3 regions of the Nitratireductor sp. OM-1 genome follow, and region 2 is predicted to be linked to each of the others. Evidence: predicted binding sites of a transcription regulator. Region 2 holds the regulator's gene; each other region holds the start of a gene.
The links. The regulator PhoB, encoded in region 2, activates phosphate uptake and scavenging genes when phosphate is short. The targets are predictions, from matches to a motif close to TGTCATNNANCTGTCAT.
Positions count from the first base shown of each region.

Region 1: DEJ54_RS04395 (esterase-like activity of phytase family protein) is a predicted target of PhoB. The motif match lies at 2,583-2,599, and genes of this name have one in related genera.
Region 3: phnC (phosphonate ABC transporter ATP-binding protein) is a predicted target of PhoB. The motif match lies at 1,715-1,731, and genes of this name have one in related genera.

Region 1 covers NZ_CP029208.1:936,628-941,888, forward strand. Annotated here, with positions in the region: gene DEJ54_RS04375 (SDR family NAD(P)-dependent oxidoreductase) at 1-380, shown strand, start outside; gene DEJ54_RS04380 (VOC family protein) at 512-886, shown strand; gene DEJ54_RS04385 (YafY family protein) at 899-1,609, shown strand; gene DEJ54_RS04390 (DUF1013 domain-containing protein) at 1,736-2,443, opposite strand; gene DEJ54_RS04395 (esterase-like activity of phytase family protein) at 2,671-4,869, shown strand; gene DEJ54_RS04400 (NAD(P)H-quinone oxidoreductase) at 5,017-5,261, opposite strand, start outside.
Region 2 covers NZ_CP029208.1:781,271-786,531, forward strand. Annotated here, with positions in the region: gene DEJ54_RS03645 (NepR family anti-sigma factor) at 1-117, opposite strand, end outside; gene DEJ54_RS03650 (response regulator) at 320-1,114, shown strand; gene DEJ54_RS03655 (DUF1328 domain-containing protein) at 1,247-1,414, shown strand; gene DEJ54_RS03660 (hypothetical protein) at 1,503-1,844, shown strand; gene phoB (phosphate regulon transcriptional regulator PhoB) at 1,928-2,614, opposite strand; gene phoU (phosphate signaling complex protein PhoU) at 2,651-3,361, opposite strand; gene pstB (phosphate ABC transporter ATP-binding protein PstB) at 3,396-4,211, opposite strand; gene pstA (phosphate ABC transporter permease PstA) at 4,226-5,261, opposite strand, start outside.
Region 3 covers NZ_CP029208.1:1,518,581-1,523,841, forward strand. Annotated here, with positions in the region: gene phnD (phosphonate ABC transporter substrate-binding protein) at 1-685, opposite strand, end outside; gene phnC (phosphonate ABC transporter ATP-binding protein) at 770-1,612, opposite strand; gene DEJ54_RS07235 (GFA family protein) at 1,865-2,272, shown strand; gene DEJ54_RS07240 (cytochrome b) at 2,324-2,860, opposite strand; gene DEJ54_RS07245 (MarR family winged helix-turn-helix transcriptional regulator) at 2,969-3,382, shown strand; gene DEJ54_RS07250 (nitronate monooxygenase family protein) at 3,413-4,369, opposite strand; gene DEJ54_RS07255 (aminotransferase class I/II-fold pyridoxal phosphate-dependent enzyme) at 4,507-5,261, opposite strand, start outside.

The DNA.
Region 1 (5,261 bases), 160 kb from region 2:
CGATCATCAATATGTCGTCGATCAACGCCGTTCTCGCGATCCCCGAGCAGATCGCCTATTCGGTTTCCAAGGGTGGCGTGAACCAGCTCACCCGCGTGATGGCGCTGGCGCTCGCGCCCTATGGCATTCGCGTCAACGCGATCGGGCCGGGCTCGATCATGACCGAGATGCTGGCCAAGGTGAACAGCGACCAGGCGGCGCGCAACCGCATGCTCTCGCGCACGCCGCTCGGCCGCGCCGGCGAGCCAGGCGAGATCGCCTCGGTGGCAACCTTCCTGGCCGATGACGATGCAAGCTATGTGACGGGACAGACGATCTACGCCGATGGCGGACGCCTGCCGCTGAACTACACGGTGGAAGTGAAGCCGGATATCTCCTGACAAAACGGCGTCAGCACCGGTCGGCGATGATGCCCTGCCCTTTTTTCTGCGCAGCGTAACGGCCCTCCTGACAGTGTGTTGTCAGGAGGGCTGTGTCATTCTGCAGGCATTGAAAATGGAGGGTTACCCAAGTGTCTGCCACTTTGCCGTTGCATGCTGTCGTCTGGGCGGAAATTCCGGTCACCGACATGGACCGGGCGCGCGCTTTTTATGGCGCTGTCGTTGAAAATGAACTGGCGCTGCAGGAAGACGGGCCGAACCCGTTTGCCGTGTTCGCCTCGAAAGACCCGCAGGAATCCATCTCGGGGCACATATACCCCGGCAAGCCGGCTCCCGAAGGCACCGGGCCGACCATTCATCTCGCAGTCGCAGCGCCGCTTGAAGACGCCATGAAGCGCGTGACGGACAATGGCGGCAAAGTGGTGTCGCCCATCGTCACTATTCCTGCCGGTCGTTTCGTGTATTGTCTCGATCCCGACGGAAACAGCTTCGGAATTTTTGCGTGAGGAGAACAACGCATGCGCCGTGCTGACCGACTTTTTCAGATCGTCCAGCATTTGCGGGGCGGGCGCCTGGTTACGGCGCGTTTGTTGAGCGAGCGTCTCGAAGTCTCGGAACGCACGATCTATCGCGATATCGCCGACCTGCAATCGACCGGGGTTCCCATCGATGGCGAGGCGGGCGTGGGCTATCTGATGCGGGAGGGGTTCGAGCTCCCCCCGCTCATGTTCACCCGCGACGAGATCGTGGCCCTGGTGGCCGGGGCGCGCATGGTGCGCGCCTTCGGCGGCGCAGCGATGGCGCGGGCCGCCGAAGAAGCGCTCATCAAGATCGGAACCGTGCTGCCGGAACCGGAGCGCGACCGGATTGCAAAAACCGAAATTCACACCCCGCGCTGGGTGGTGAGCGACATGGACCGCCAGACCATCGATGCGCTGGAGCGCGCGGTGGAAACGCGCGACGTGCTTGCCCTCGACTACCGCGACGAGGCAGGCCGGACATCGGAGCGCGATGTGCGGCCTCTGGGCCTGTGGTTCTGGGGAAAGGTCTGGACGCTGGTGGCCTGGTGCGAGCTGCGCGGAGATTTCCGCACCTTTCGCATCGACCGCATTGCGGCGATCAAGCCGGCAGGGCGCGGGTTCCGGCCAGAGCGCGGCAAGCAGCTTGCCGACTTCTACCGCCGTATGGAAATTCATGAAGCCATGATCGGCAGGGCACAGGCCTGCTGAACCGGAAGCTCTCCTGCAACAGGACTTTCTGCCGCCATCACCCAATACGAAAACAGCCTGATACGAGATCAGGCTGCTCTAATTTCTCCCCCCGAACTGCCGGGGGAGATTATCAGGTATCGCGAATCAGGACTGATCGTCCTCATCATCGTCATTGTTTTCGGTGGAACGCATCGACGAGAGCTTTGCGAAGACGGCTTCTGCGTCGAGTTCCTTCTCTTCCGAGGAGGACGAATCCTGCTCGCCGAGCGGCAGATGCTCGGTCTCGGATGCCGGCAGAAGCGTTTCGCCGGTGCTCTCCTGCGGCGGCAGGTAACGGGCAGCGCGCTGCACTTCCAGATCGAGATCGATCTGCGAGCACAGGCCCAGCGTCACCGGGTCCATCGGCACGAGATTGGGCGAGTTCCAGTGTGTGCGCTCGCGAATGGCCTCAATGGTCGACTTGGTGGTGCCGACGAGACGCGAAATCTGCGCGTCCTTGAGCTCCGGATGATTGCGCACCAGCCAGAGAATGGCGTTGGGCCGGTCCTGACGCTTGGAGAGCGGCGTGTAACGCGGCCCCTTGCGCTTGGTCTCCGGCACCCGCACCTTCGGCTCGGAAAGCCGCAGCCTGTGGTTCGAATTGCGCTCGCCCATGGCGATTTCTTCGCGGGTGAGCTGGCCGGTCATGACCGGGTCCATGCCCTTGATGCCCTGAGCGGCGTCGCCATCGGCAATGGCACCAACCTCAAGCGGATGCAGCTTGCAGAACTCTGCAATCTGATCGAACGTCAGCGCCGTGTTGTCGACCAGCCACACGGCGGTGGCCTTGGGCATGAGAAGCGTGTTGGCCATAGTTCAAGAATCCTCTTCCTTCGCCCGCGTCCCTACCGCGGGCGGTGGTTATAACCACCGATGTTGGGAAATTTCGTCCGCTTTATAAACTGAAACACCCCCCTTACGCAACAAATTGCGCAGCACCCCGGAACGGGGGCGTCACCGAACCGTCATTGATCCGTCATCGGCGTGAAACCAAGCCCTCCGATTGTGCCGCTCCTACGGGACTTGAGGGAGTTTTGAACATGCAACGCAACGCGATCATTCTTGCTCTGCTGGCCAGCACGGCTGTCATCTTACCGGCTCAGGCAGAGATGAATTTCAACCGCATCGCCACTTTTGCAGTGGCCGAGAACCTGCCGGCCGATACCGACAAGGCGACGGAGACCTCTTCCGAAATCATCGCCCGCAGCGCGGACGGCAAGACGCTGATCTATTCCGACAGCCCGCTGGGCGGCGTCGGCTTCGTCGACATCAGCGATGCAGCCGCGCCGAAAGCCGGCGGCGCTGTGATGCTGGACGGCGAACCCACCTCCGTGGGCGTGGTCGGCCAGAAGGCGATTGCCGCAGTGAACACCTCGAAGAGCTTTACCGAGCCTTCCGGCAATCTGGTGGTGATCGACATGGCGGCGAAAACCGCCGAAGCCTCCTGCGCGCTGGGCGGGCAGTCGGATTCGGTCGCGATCAGCGCCGATGGACGCTTTCTGGCCGTCGCCATCGAGAATGAGCGCGATGAAGACCTGAATGACGGCGTGATTCCGCAGATGCCTGCCGGCGACCTCAAAGTGTTCACGCTCACCGACAGCATGCCCGACTGCGACAGCATGAAAACCGTCTCGCTCGCCGGTCTCGCCGAGATCGCGCCGAGCGACCCGGAGCCGGAATTCGTGGATTTCAACGACGCGGGCGAAATTGTCGTCACGCTTCAGGAAAACAACCACATCGCGGTGGTTTCGGCTGAAAGCGGCGCGGTGGTGAACCATTTTGCCGCCGGCAGTATCGACCTCGAACAGATCGACACGCTGGACAATGGCGCAATCGACTTCGATCAGGCGGCAGCCAATGTGAAACGCGAGCCGGACGCCGTGAAGTGGCTCGACAATGACCGCTTCGTGACCGCCAATGAGGGCGATTATGAAGGCGGATCGCGCAGCTTCACCATCTTCAACAAGACGGGCGAGGTTCTGTTCGACAGCGGCAATGATCTGGAATTCCGCGCCGCAGCCGCCGGCCACTACCCGGACAAGCGCTCCGACGCCAAGGGCACCGAGCCCGAGGGCCTCGAAGTCGCGACCTTCGGCGATCAGCGGTACATCTTCGTTGCGCTGGAGCGTGCTTCGCTCATCGCGGTCTACCGCGACACGGGCGGCGCACCGGAATTCGTGCAGGTGCTGCCGTCGGGCATCGGACCGGAGGGTCTGGTCGCCATTCCCGAGCGCAACCTCCTGGTGACGGCCAATGAGGCGGACCTGATCGAAGACGGCGGCGCACGCTCGCATGTGATGGTCTACGAACTTTCCGAGGGCAAGGCCGCCTACCCGACCATCGAATCCGCCATGGACGAGAACGGCGCACCGTTTGGCTGGGGCGCTCTTTCGGGCCTCGTGGCTGATCCGGAAAAGCCCGGCACGCTCTACGCCGTTTCGGATTCGTTCTACGGCAACCAGCCCGCGATCTTCACCATCGACGCGACGCAGACGCCGGCCCGGATCACGAAAAAGACGGTCGTGACCCGCAATGGCGCGGCTGCCCAGAAGCTCGACCTCGAAGGCATCGCCAATGATGGCAAGGGTGGCTTCTGGCTCGCTTCGGAAGGCCGCACCGACCGCCTGACGCCGCACGCGCTGTTCCGCGTCGATGCAAAGGGCGAGATCAAGCAGGAGATCGCACTTCCCGCCGAACTGCTCGCCGTGGAGCAGCGCTTCGGCATGGAAGGCGTGACCGTGGTCGGCGAAGGCGACGACCAGATGCTGGTGATGGCGATCCAGCGCGAATGGAAAGACGACCCGAAGGGCCAGGTGAAGCTGGTGAGCTACAAGCCTGCCTCCAAGGAATGGGCTGCCGTTCGCTATCCGCTGGATGCGGCGGAAAAGGGCTGGGTCGGCCTTTCCGAAATCACCGCGCATGACGGCAAGCTCTACATCGTGGAGCGCGACAACCAGATCGGCTCGTCGGCGAAGATCAAGAAACTCTACAGCGTGTCGCTGGACGGTTTCGCACCGGCTGCGCTGGATGCGGACCTGCCGCTGGTGGAAAAGACGCTGGAGCGTGACCTGCTGCCGGAGATGAAAGCCGCGACGAATGGTTATGTGGTCGACAAGATCGAGGGCTTCGCCATCGACGCGGACGGCACCGCCTATTTCGTGACCGACAATGACGGGGTGGACGATTCGTCCGGCGAGACCATCTTCGTCAATATGGGCAAGCTCAGCGCGACCCACTGACCTGGATCGTTGTTGCGCAATTCCGGACGGGTAACCGGCTTCAGTTTTTCCCGGAATTGCTCTCGCAAACAAAGCCTCCCAGGGCTGAAGGCCCCGGCATCATCGCCGGGGCCTTCCTGTTTTTGGGAAAGGCGTTTTCGCCGGTGATCAGGACACTTCCAGCACGATCTTGCCGATATGCGATCCCTCTTCCATGCGCTCATGCGCACGCCAGGCCTCGGCCAGCGGGAAGGTCATGTCCATGACCGGGGCGATGCGGCGAGCGGCCAGAAGCGGCCAGACATGCGCTTCCAGCTCTGTTGCGATGATGCCCTTGAAGGCGACAGAACGGGGCCGAAGCGTGGAACCGGTGTGGCTGAGGCGCTTGCGCATGATCTGCGAGAAATCGACCT
Region 2 (5,261 bases):
CAGGTCGTCGTAATATTGCCTGAGCTTGCGTCCGATCTCTGAGTTTGCGCCGAGCGGGTCTTCATCCTTGCCGCGCCGGGTCAAGCTTCCTCGGGTGTTTGGTTTGCCGTAATTCATGCCCTGTCTTTTTCCATCAAATCTGGTCTCCCAATGACCCGAAACCGTCCGCATCGCCCGGGCCACAACTGTCTCGTCTGCTTTCAAACGCCATTGAGCGGAATTCGTTCCCTCCGACGGGAACATTTTCGCATATGGGGCGTTTCACCCGTCACAAATGCACTAATTCTCATTGCCATGTCTTGAGGGAGACTTGAAATCCATGACCCTGTCAGCGCGTATCGCTCCGCACCTTCCTTACCTGCGGCGCTTTTCCCGGGCCGTTTCCGGCTCCCAGTCCAGCGGTGACGCACTGGTGGCTGCGACGCTTGAAGCGTTGATCGCCGATACGAGCATCTTTCCCGAGGCATCGACCGACAAGATCGCCCTCTTCAGGCTCTTCACATCGCTGTTCGAAACGCTGGACGTTCCGGTCCCCGAAGGCATGCCGAGCTCGGCATGGGAAAAGCGGGCCATGAGCAACCTTTCTTCGCTCGCGCCCCGTCCGCGTCAGGCCTTCCTGCTGGTGGCCGTCGAGAATTTCCGGCCGGAAGAGGCTGCGGAAATTCTCGAGACGGATATGAAAGGCATCAACACGATGCTGCGCGAAGCCAGCGAGGAGATTTCCCGTCAGGTGGCGACAGACATCCTCATCATCGAGGACGAGCCCCTGATCGCCATGGACATCGAGGAAATGGTCGAAAGCCTCGGGCATCGCGTGGTCGGCACGGCCCGCACCCACAAGCAGGCGGTCGAAATGTTTGCCAAGACGCAGCCGAAAATGGTGCTGGCCGACATTCAGCTTGCCGATGGCAGTTCAGGCCTTGATGCGGTGAACGAGATCCTCGACGCGGCCACCGTACCGGTCATCTTCATCACCGCCTTCCCCGAGCGGCTTCTGACGGGCGAGCGCCCGGAACCGACCTTCCTTGTGACCAAGCCGTTCAGCCCGGAAATGGTCAAGGCGCTCATCAGCCAGGCGCTCTTCTTCGATCAGCAGGCGCACGCGGCGGCCTGACACGCCCCCGCTTCTTCACGCGTTTCTCAAAAAAGCCGCCTCCGGGCGGCTTTTCTTTTGCCCAAAATCTCTCCGGCGGAACCAAATCCGAGTGCCAGACGTTTAACCGGCATAACTAAACGGAGAGACAGAATGCTATACTGGGCCCTGATATTCCTTGTCGTCGCGATCATCGCCGGCGCACTCGGTTTCGGCGGAATTGCCGGCGCTTCGGCAGGCATTGCGCAGATCCTCTTCTACATCTTCCTCGCCCTGCTCGCGATCTCGCTGATCATGGGCCTTCTGAAACGCGGTCGCTAAACGGCGACGCACACATAAACGAATGCGGCATAAGCGAACCGGACCATCCATGGCTTCCGTTTCGTGAAGACAATGAAAGGAGAAAGCCATGGAACACATCGCTGCACTTCTTTTGATTGTCGGCTGCTCAGGCAATGTGGGGGCCGGCGACACGCGCGAATGCCAGGAACTGCCCGCCCCCACCCCGGTCTACGAGACGTTTGAGGAGTGCGAGGCGGAGAAGCCGGTTGCAATGCGCGAGCTGGAAACCGAAGCGCCGCAGGTTCTCGCCACCTGTGTCTATGTGGATCCCGCACTTGTCTATGACGATGCGATCCTGGAGTGGGACATCACCAGCAATGGCGAGCTGACCGCCTCCATCGAGCCGGTGACGAGCTTTGCCGTGGCGCAGAACGAGCATGCCCGTCCCGGACACGCCGCCACGAAATAACGGGCCACGAAATAACGGGCGAAGAGCTTCAACAAAAAAGCCCCGGTCGAACCGGGGCTTTTTTAATGACTGTATCGCGTCTGTCAGGCTTCGCGGATCGCATAGCCCGCGCCGCGAATGGTGCGGATCACATCGGGCAGACGCCCGTGGTTCACGGCCTTGCGCAGCCGGCCCACATGCACGTCCACGGTGCGCTCGTCGATATAGATCGTCTCGCCCCAGACATTGTCGAGCAGCTGGCTGCGCGAGAAGACGCGGCCGGGATGCTGCATCATGAATTCCAGGAGGCGGAACTCTGTCGGTCCAAGACGGATCTCGTTCTTGCGGCGATAGACACGGTGCGATTCACGGTCGAGTACGATGTCCCCGACCGAAAGAACCGTCGAGAGCACTTCCGGCTTCGCGCGCCGCAGAAGCGCGCGAACACGCGCCACGAATTCCGGCGTCGAGAAAGGCTTCACCAGATAGTCGTCCGCGCCGGTTGAAAGGCCGCGCACGCGGTCGCTTTCCTCGCCACGGGCGGTGAGCATGATGATCGGCAGGCGCTCCGTTTCGGGGCGCATGCGCAGCCGGCGGCACAGCTCGATGCCGGAAACGGCCGGAACCATCCAGTCCAGAACGAGCAGATCGGGTACGTTTTCCTGCAGGCGCACTTCGGCTTCATCGCCGCGAGAGATCATCTCGACCTGATAGCCTTCGGCTTCCAGATTGTACTTGAGCAAGACGCAAAGCGGTTCGTCGTCTTCAACGACCATGACCTTGGGGGCAATCATGGCAGGCATTCTCCTCGGGCAGTCTACGACCGATTAGACATCGGATTCGACCGTCATCTGTGTTTCGTCAAGCTTCGGCCGCTGGACCGGAAGCTGGGACCCCGTCACCACATAATAGGCATTTTCGGCGATATTGGTCACATGGTCGCCGATACGCTCAAGATTTTTCGCACAGAACAGGAGGTGCGTGCAGGCCGTGATGTTGCGCGGGTCTTCCATCATGTAGGTGAGGAGTTCGCGGAAAACCGACGTGTACTGAATGTCGATTTCCTCATCCTCGTCGCGCAGCCGGATTAACGCCTCGGCATTGCGCGCCACATAGTGCTCGACCACCGAATTGACCTGTTTCAGCACGAGGCCGGCCATCGCGTCGATGGAATGCGCAAGCGTGCGCGGCGTGGCGCTTTCGCCCACGGCGCCGACGCGCTTGGCAATGTTCTTGGCCAGATCGCCGATGCGCTCGAGATCAGCCGCCATGCGGATGGCGCCCACGACGCTGCGCAGATCCTGCGCCATCGGCTGGCGCTTTGCGATGAGCGTGATGGCGCGCTCATCAAGGTCGCGCTGCTTGGCATCCATGATCGTGTCATCGGAGATGATGCGCTGTGCAAGCGCCGTATCGGAGTGCAGCAGCGCCCTGGTGGAAGCGCGCGTCATCTCGCCGGAGAGATCGCCCATGTCGCGGATGAGGCGGTCGATTTCACCGAGTTCCTCATCGAAGGAGCTGACTGTGTGCTCGCCCATGGTCTGGTTCCTTATCTGTGCGTTTGCCGCGCCGTCAGCCGAAGCGTCCGGTGATGTAATCCTGGGTGCGCTTGTCATCCGGATTGGTGAACATCTTGTCCGTCGGGCCTTCCTCGACCAGATTGCCGAGGTGGAACATGGCCGTGCGCTGCGAGACGCGGGCCGCCTGCTGCATGGAGTGCGTGACGATCACGATCGTGTAGTTCTCGCGCAGCTCGTCAATCAGCTCTTCCACCTTGGCGGTGGCGATGGGATCGAGCGCCGAGCAGGGCTCGTCCATCAGGATCACTTCCGGCGACACGGCAATGGCGCGCGCGATGCATAAGCGCTGCTGCTGACCACCGGAAAGACCGGTGCCGGGCTCATGCAGGCGGTCCTTCACCTCATTGAAGAGGCCAGCCTTCTGGAGACTCGCTTCCACGACCTCGTCGAACTCCGACTTCTTCGTCGCCAGACCGTGAATGCGCGGACCGTAGGCGATGTTCTCGTAGATCGACTTGGGGAACGGATTGGGCTTCTGGAAGACCATGCCGACCCGGGCGCGCAGCTCCACCACATCGATGCGGGGATCGTAGATATCCTCGCCATCGAGCGTGATCTTGCCGGTGATCCGGGCAATGTCGATCGTGTCGTTCATGCGGTTCAGGCAGCGCAGGAACGTGGATTTGCCACAGCCCGAGGGGCCGATCAGCGCGGTCACCTGGTTTTCGCGCACGTCGAGATTGACGCCGAACAGCGCCTGTTTCTCGCCGTAGAAGACGCAGACGTCTTCACCGCGCATCTTGAGGGTGTCCGAGTTCTGGCTCGCATCCAGTGCTTCTTCAACAGCAGCATCAGTGAGCATGTTCATGTCCTTCCACTCCGTTACCAGCGACGCTCGACGCGCCGCCGCAGAATAATGGCGGTAATGTTCATCACGGCGAGGAACAGCAACAACACCATGATAGCGCCCGAGGTGCGCTCGACAAACGCGCGTTCGGCCTCATTCGCCCACATGTAGATCTGAACCGGCAGCGCCGTAGCGGGATCGAGCGGCGTGGTCGGGTAATCGGCCACGAAGGCCACCATGCCGATCAGAAGCAGCGGTGCGGTTTCGCCAAGCGCCTGCGCCAGACCGATGATCGTGCCCGTGAGAATGCCGGGCGCGGCCAGCGGCAGCACATGGTGAAACACCGTCTGGGTGCGCGAAGCGCCGAGGCCGAGAGCTGCCGCACGGATGGAGGGCGGCACGGCCCGCAGCGCTGCGCGCGTTGCGATGATGATCGTCGGCAGGGTCATCAGCGTCAGCACGAGGCCGCCCACCAGAGAGGCGGAGCGCGGCAGATGCATGAAGTTGATGAACACGGCCAGGCCCAGAAGACCGAAGACGATGGACGGCACAGCCGCCAGATTGTTGATGTTGACCTCGATAAGATCGGTCAGCTTGTTCTGCGGTGCGAACTCTTCAAGATAGATCGAAGCGGCAACGCCAATGGGCAGCGCCAGAAGCAGCACGATCATCATCATGTAGAGCGAACCGACGATGGCCACGCCCATGCCGGCCGTTTCAGGACGGCTCGATGCGCCACGGGTGAAGAGACCGGTGTTGAAGCGCTGCTCCAGAACCCCGTCCGCTTCCATCGTGCGTATCCATGTGAGCTGCTGGTCGGAAACCTTTCGGCGGCTTTCGTCCACCTCGAGATTGACCTGCCCCTTCACGGCGGAATCGACATCGCCGCTCGCCAGCACCCACACATTCCGTGTCGTGCCGATGATCGCGGGATCGGACACCACCATGTCGCGCAGCTGCGTGCGCACGCCATTGGAGATGAGCCCGCCCACTTCGCGAACCAGCTTGCGGTTTTCGGGATCAACTCCGAGTTTCGCCACAAGCGCTTCGGTCGCAAGCTTGGGATAATTG
Region 3 (5,261 bases), 740 kb from region 2:
CAACCAGATCGTCCATGTCGAGAATGCCCTTCTCGACCATCTTGTGCAGGTTGCCGGAGGTGTAGCCGTCGGAGAACTCGCCAACGCCCGAAGCCCAGGTCGTGCCGGCGTCGAACGTGCCCTTCACGACTTCAAGAACCAGGTTCTCGTGGCCGCCGCCGAAGCCGGTCTCGCCAAAGAACTCTTCAACCGAAGCGTTGACTGCCTTGGGCAGCGTGACGGCGGGAACGAGGTAGCCGGAGGTGGAGTCCGGATCGGCGAAGCCGAGCTTCTTGCCCTTCATGTCTTCCAGCGTTGCGATGCCGGAATCCTTGCGGGCCACCATGATCGAGTGATAGCCGGTCGAACCGTCGGTCTGCACCGTGGTGAGGATCGGCTCAACGGCCTCCGGATCTTCCAGATAGACCTTTGCATAGCCCGAAGCGCCGAGCTCGGCATAGTCGAGCGTGCCGCCGAGCAGGCCCTGGATCACGCCGTCATAGTCGGCAGCCGGGAACAGGGCGACCTTCTCGACGCCCAGAACCTCGGGGAGCTTGTCGACGATGCAGGAGAAATTGCGCAGGCGGTCGGCTTCGTTTTCGCCGCCGAGAATGCCGATGCGGAACTCTTTCAGATCTTCGGCCTGTGCGCCGCCAACCATGATCGCGGTGAGCGCAACGGCGCCCATAAGAGCTTTCTTGAACATGATGTCTCTCCATTTGGGTGCCGGCCTTGCCGGCGGGGTTTCAAGCAGGTGGAGCCCGTTACGCGGGCGAGACGATCCCGTGGATCAGACGGCGGCGAGCGCCGGTTGAGCCTGACCGGTCGATTTCCTTGCCGGCTGCGGAGCCGGAACATTGATGCTGGTGGAGGTGATGGCTTCGGAAAGTTCCGCGCCTTCCTCGCCGCCATAAATGGTGCGCACCGCTTCGCTGGTCAGCGCCTCGGGCGGGCCGTCGAAAACCACCGCGCCCTTGGCCATGCCGACGATGCGGTTGCAATAGGCGCGCGCCGTGTCGAGCGTGTGCAGGTTGGTGATGACGGTGATGCCTTCGAGGGCGTTGATGTCGGCGAGCGAATCCATCACCACCTTGGCGTTGAGCGGATCGAGCGAAGCGATCGGCTCGTCGGCGAGGATCACCTTCGGCTCCTGCATGAGCGCACGGGCAATCGCCACACGCTGCTGCTGGCCGCCGGAAAGTGTGCCGGCGCGCTGCAGCGCCGTCTGGGCGATGTCGAGGCGCTCAAGCGCTGCAATCGCCTGGATGCGCTCTTCCCGCGTAAACATGTTGAGCAGGTTGAGCACCGTGGAGCGGTGGTTGAGCCTGCCAAGCAGAACATTGGTGAGCACGTCGAGGCGCGGCACCAGGTTGAACTGCTGGAAGATCATCGCGCAGTCGCGCTGCCAGCGACGCAGTTCCGCGCCTTTCAGCGCGGAGACTTCCTTGCCCTGAAAGAAGATCGATCCTTCGGACGGATCGATCAGGCGGTTGATCATGCGCAGAAGCGTCGATTTGCCGGCGCCTGAGCGACCGATGACACCGACCATCTGGCCCTGTTCGATTTTCAGTTCCACGTCGCGCACGGCCGTGTTTGGCCCGAAACGACGGGTGACCTGACGAATTTCAAGCATGTGCTCTTCCCGTTAAGCGCCTTGTTGCGGCTCTTCCGTGGGCTTGTCGCCCTTGTTGGTCATTCGCCTAACGGGTGCGGATGAAACCTGCATGTCGATGAGATGACGGTTTTCTGACAGCACACAGCGGCAATTGAAGCGCCGGAGCCGCCCGGGGGCGATGGCCGCTCATGCGGGCGGCGTGCATCTGGATGCGCGCACGGGCGCTTTGTGATAGAGACACGGCCGCTTCAAAAAGAGATGAGGGAGAATATGGCCCAGAAGAACGAGGGTTCCTGCCAGTGCGGGGCAGTCAAATTTCAGATTTCCGGCCCGTTCGAGAGCTTCTTTCTTTGTCACTGCTCCCGCTGCCGCAAGGATACCGGGTCGGCGCATGCGGCCAATCTTTTCTCCACCGTGGCGAAGATCACCTGGCTGTCAGGAGAAGACCGGATCAAGACTTACCGGGTGCCCGAAAGCCGGCATGAAAAAAGCTTCTGCAGCGAATGCGGCTCGGCAGTTCCAGGCATCCAGATGGATGGCGCACTTCTCGTCGTGCCTGCGGGCAGCCTCGACACACCGGTCGACATTCGCCCGAACGCGCATATCTGTCTTTCCAGCCGCGCCAACTGGGATGACGGTCTGGATGAGGTAACCCGGCTGGAGGGCCTGCCGGGTTAAACGCCTTTGCCATTGCCGGTGCGTTCTGGCCGGCGGCGTGTGAGCGGGGCGTTAGCGCCCCAGCCCCATGCGCCCAAGAAGCCCGTCGCGCATGACGAAATGATGGTAGAGCGCGGCGGCGGTGTGGAATGCCAGAAGCGCGATCAGAAGCCGGCTTCCCAGACCATGCGGCGTGCGCGGCAGATAGGTGGTGAAGTCCGGCAGCGGGGTCGTGGCGCCTGCAAAAAGGGTCGCGCCCGCGCCGGAGAGCGCCAGCATGCCGATGCCGCTGGCTCCCATGCCAAGAATGATCACGTAAAGCAGGCCGTGCACGATATGCGCGGCTCGCGCCTGCCAGCGCGGCGTGCCGGCGGCATCGGCCGGTTTGGCATCGCCCAGCCACCACCAGCCGATCCGCATCAGCGTCAAAAGCACCACGGAGATGCCAAGCGTGGCATGGATGCGCAGAAGCACGAGCCTGTCTGCCGCCTCCATCGCGTCTGCCGCCTGAAAACCGGAGGCCAGAATGCCGACAATGGCCACGGCCGTCGTCCAGTGAATGGCAATCGCAACCGCTCCATAGCGGTCATCAGTGCTTTTCCAGCGCATGGTCCTTCTCCTTGCGGGGATACCGTCGATGCAATATACATAGCATGCAATATAAATGGATAGCAAGCTATATAAATGACTTTCAGGCGTGAACGATCTGCAGGCTATATGACGAACTGGGCGGCGCGGCTTTTCGCGCGCGCCATCGACCGCAATTTGAGGGACATCGGCGTGACCAGCGGCATGCTGCCGGTGTTCTTCGCGCTGGGTGAGGGAGCCTGGCTAACGCAGAAGGCGCTCACGAAAAGCGCCGGCATCGAGCAGCCGACCATGGCGGCAACGCTGTTGCGCATGGAGCGCGATGGTCTGATTGAGAGACGGGCCGACCCGGAAGACCGGCGCAGCCGGCTGATCGGGTTGACCCCGGCTGCAATGGAAAAGGCGGTGCGTGTCAGGCAGGCGGTTGGTGCTGTGAACGGCCTCGCGCTCGAAACCCTCACCGATGCGGAGCGCGCACACTATCTGGCGTTGCTCGAAAAGATCGTCTCGGCGCTGCAGGACAGTCTGAGCGACGAGGGCTGATCTCTCCAAGATCAGGATCAGGATCTGGTCTCAGCGCGGCGTGCAGAGCCGGTCTTTTGCGGCGGCATATTCTGCCGCAAGCCGGTCCACCAGCGCGCCTGCGCCGGTGATCTCGCTCACCGCGCCGACACCCTGTCCGCTGCCCCAGATGTCGCGCCAGGCCTTTGCGTCGGCGCTGGCGAAATTCATCTTCGAGGGGTCGGCTTCCGGCAGGTTGTCGGGATCCATGCCGGCGTTGACGATGGACCCCTTCAGATAGTTGCCGTGCACGCCGGTGAACAGGTTGGAATAAACGATGTCGGCTGCGCGTGAAGAGACGATCATCTCCTTGTAGTCGTCGCTGGCGCGCGCCTCGTGGGTGGCGATGAAGGGCGAGCCGATATAGGCGAGGTCCGCGCCCATGGCCTGAGCGCCCAGAACCGCGCCGCCATTGGCGATGGCGCCCGAGAGAAGCAGCGGCCCGTCAAACCACTGACGGATTTCCTGCACCAGCGCGAAGGGCGAGAGCGTGCCTGCATGGCCGCCGGCCCCGGTTGCAACCGCGATCAGCCCGTCAGCGCCCTTTTCGATGGCCTTGCGCGCATGGCGGTCGTGAATGATGTCGTGCAGCACGATGCCGCCATAGGAGTGGACGGCCTGGTTCACTTCCTCGACCGCGCCCAGCGAGGTGATGACGATTGGCACCTTGTGGTCCACGCAGACCCTCAGGTCATGCTCCAGCCGGTCATTGGACCGGTGAACGATCTGGTTGACCGCGAAGGGGGCGGAGGGACGATCCGGGTTCTGTGCGTCATGCGCAGCCAGTTCTTCGGTGATCTGCGAAAGCCACTCGTCGAGCTGCTCCTTGGGGCGGGCGTTGAGCGCGGGAAACGAGCCCACCACGCCGGCCTTGCACTGCGCCACCACCAGCGGCGGATGCGAGATGATGAACAGAGGCGCGCCGACCACGGGCAAACGCAATTTGTCGAAAACGGCCGGAAGCGCCATTGGCTATCCCCTCAATTGACGTATTCGTAAACGTCAAAACTTCTACAGCATCTCACCCCTTGTTGGGAACCCTTGATCTTGCGGGCTCCCGAAGCGTCCCGGGAACCCTTGTCGCATTTTTTGCGCCGGGCGTCTCCTCACCCGGCCGCAACGCCATTGTGACGGCGTTCGAGAAAGGCCCGCATCGCGGTCAGTCCCGCGTCGATGCCCCGGCGGCCAAAGCCGATGCGGAAGCGTCCGGCCGGCGCATCCATCAGCTCCGAGTGGTAGACCGAGGCGGGCAGAAGCAGCACGCCCTGCTCTTCGACCAGATCGCGGCAGAACGCTTCCACGCCATCGGCCCCCCTGTAACGCGGATAGGCCACGCAGCCGCCATCGGGCCGTGTCCAGTCGAACAGGTCGGCATGGTCGGCGAAGAACGCGTCCACCTTCTCCAGGTTTTCGGCAATCAGCGCGCGGTTTCGCTCAAGAATGCGGTCGCTCACCGAAAGCGCCATCACCGCCAGACGCTCGCTGGGGGCGGAATTGCAGATCGAGAGGTAGTGCTTGTAGCGCTCGAATTTCAGCAGGAGCGCCGTGTCCGGGCTGGCGATCCAGCCAATGCGCAGGCCCGGCAACCCGTAGGCCTTGGACATCACATTGAGCGATATGCCTTTCTCATAGATCTCGGCGGCCTGCGGCAGGCGCTTGCTCTCGTCGCGCTCCAGAAGCCGATAGACCTCGTCGCTGAAAAGATAGAGATCATGCGCGCGGCAGATCTCCACCAGTTCCGCAAAATCGTCCTGCGGCATCAGCGCGCCGGTCGGGTTGTTGGGCAGGTTGACGGAAATGAGCTTTGTGTTGGGGCGGATCGCGGCGCGCACCGCGTCGAGGTCGAGCCGCCAGTTCTCGT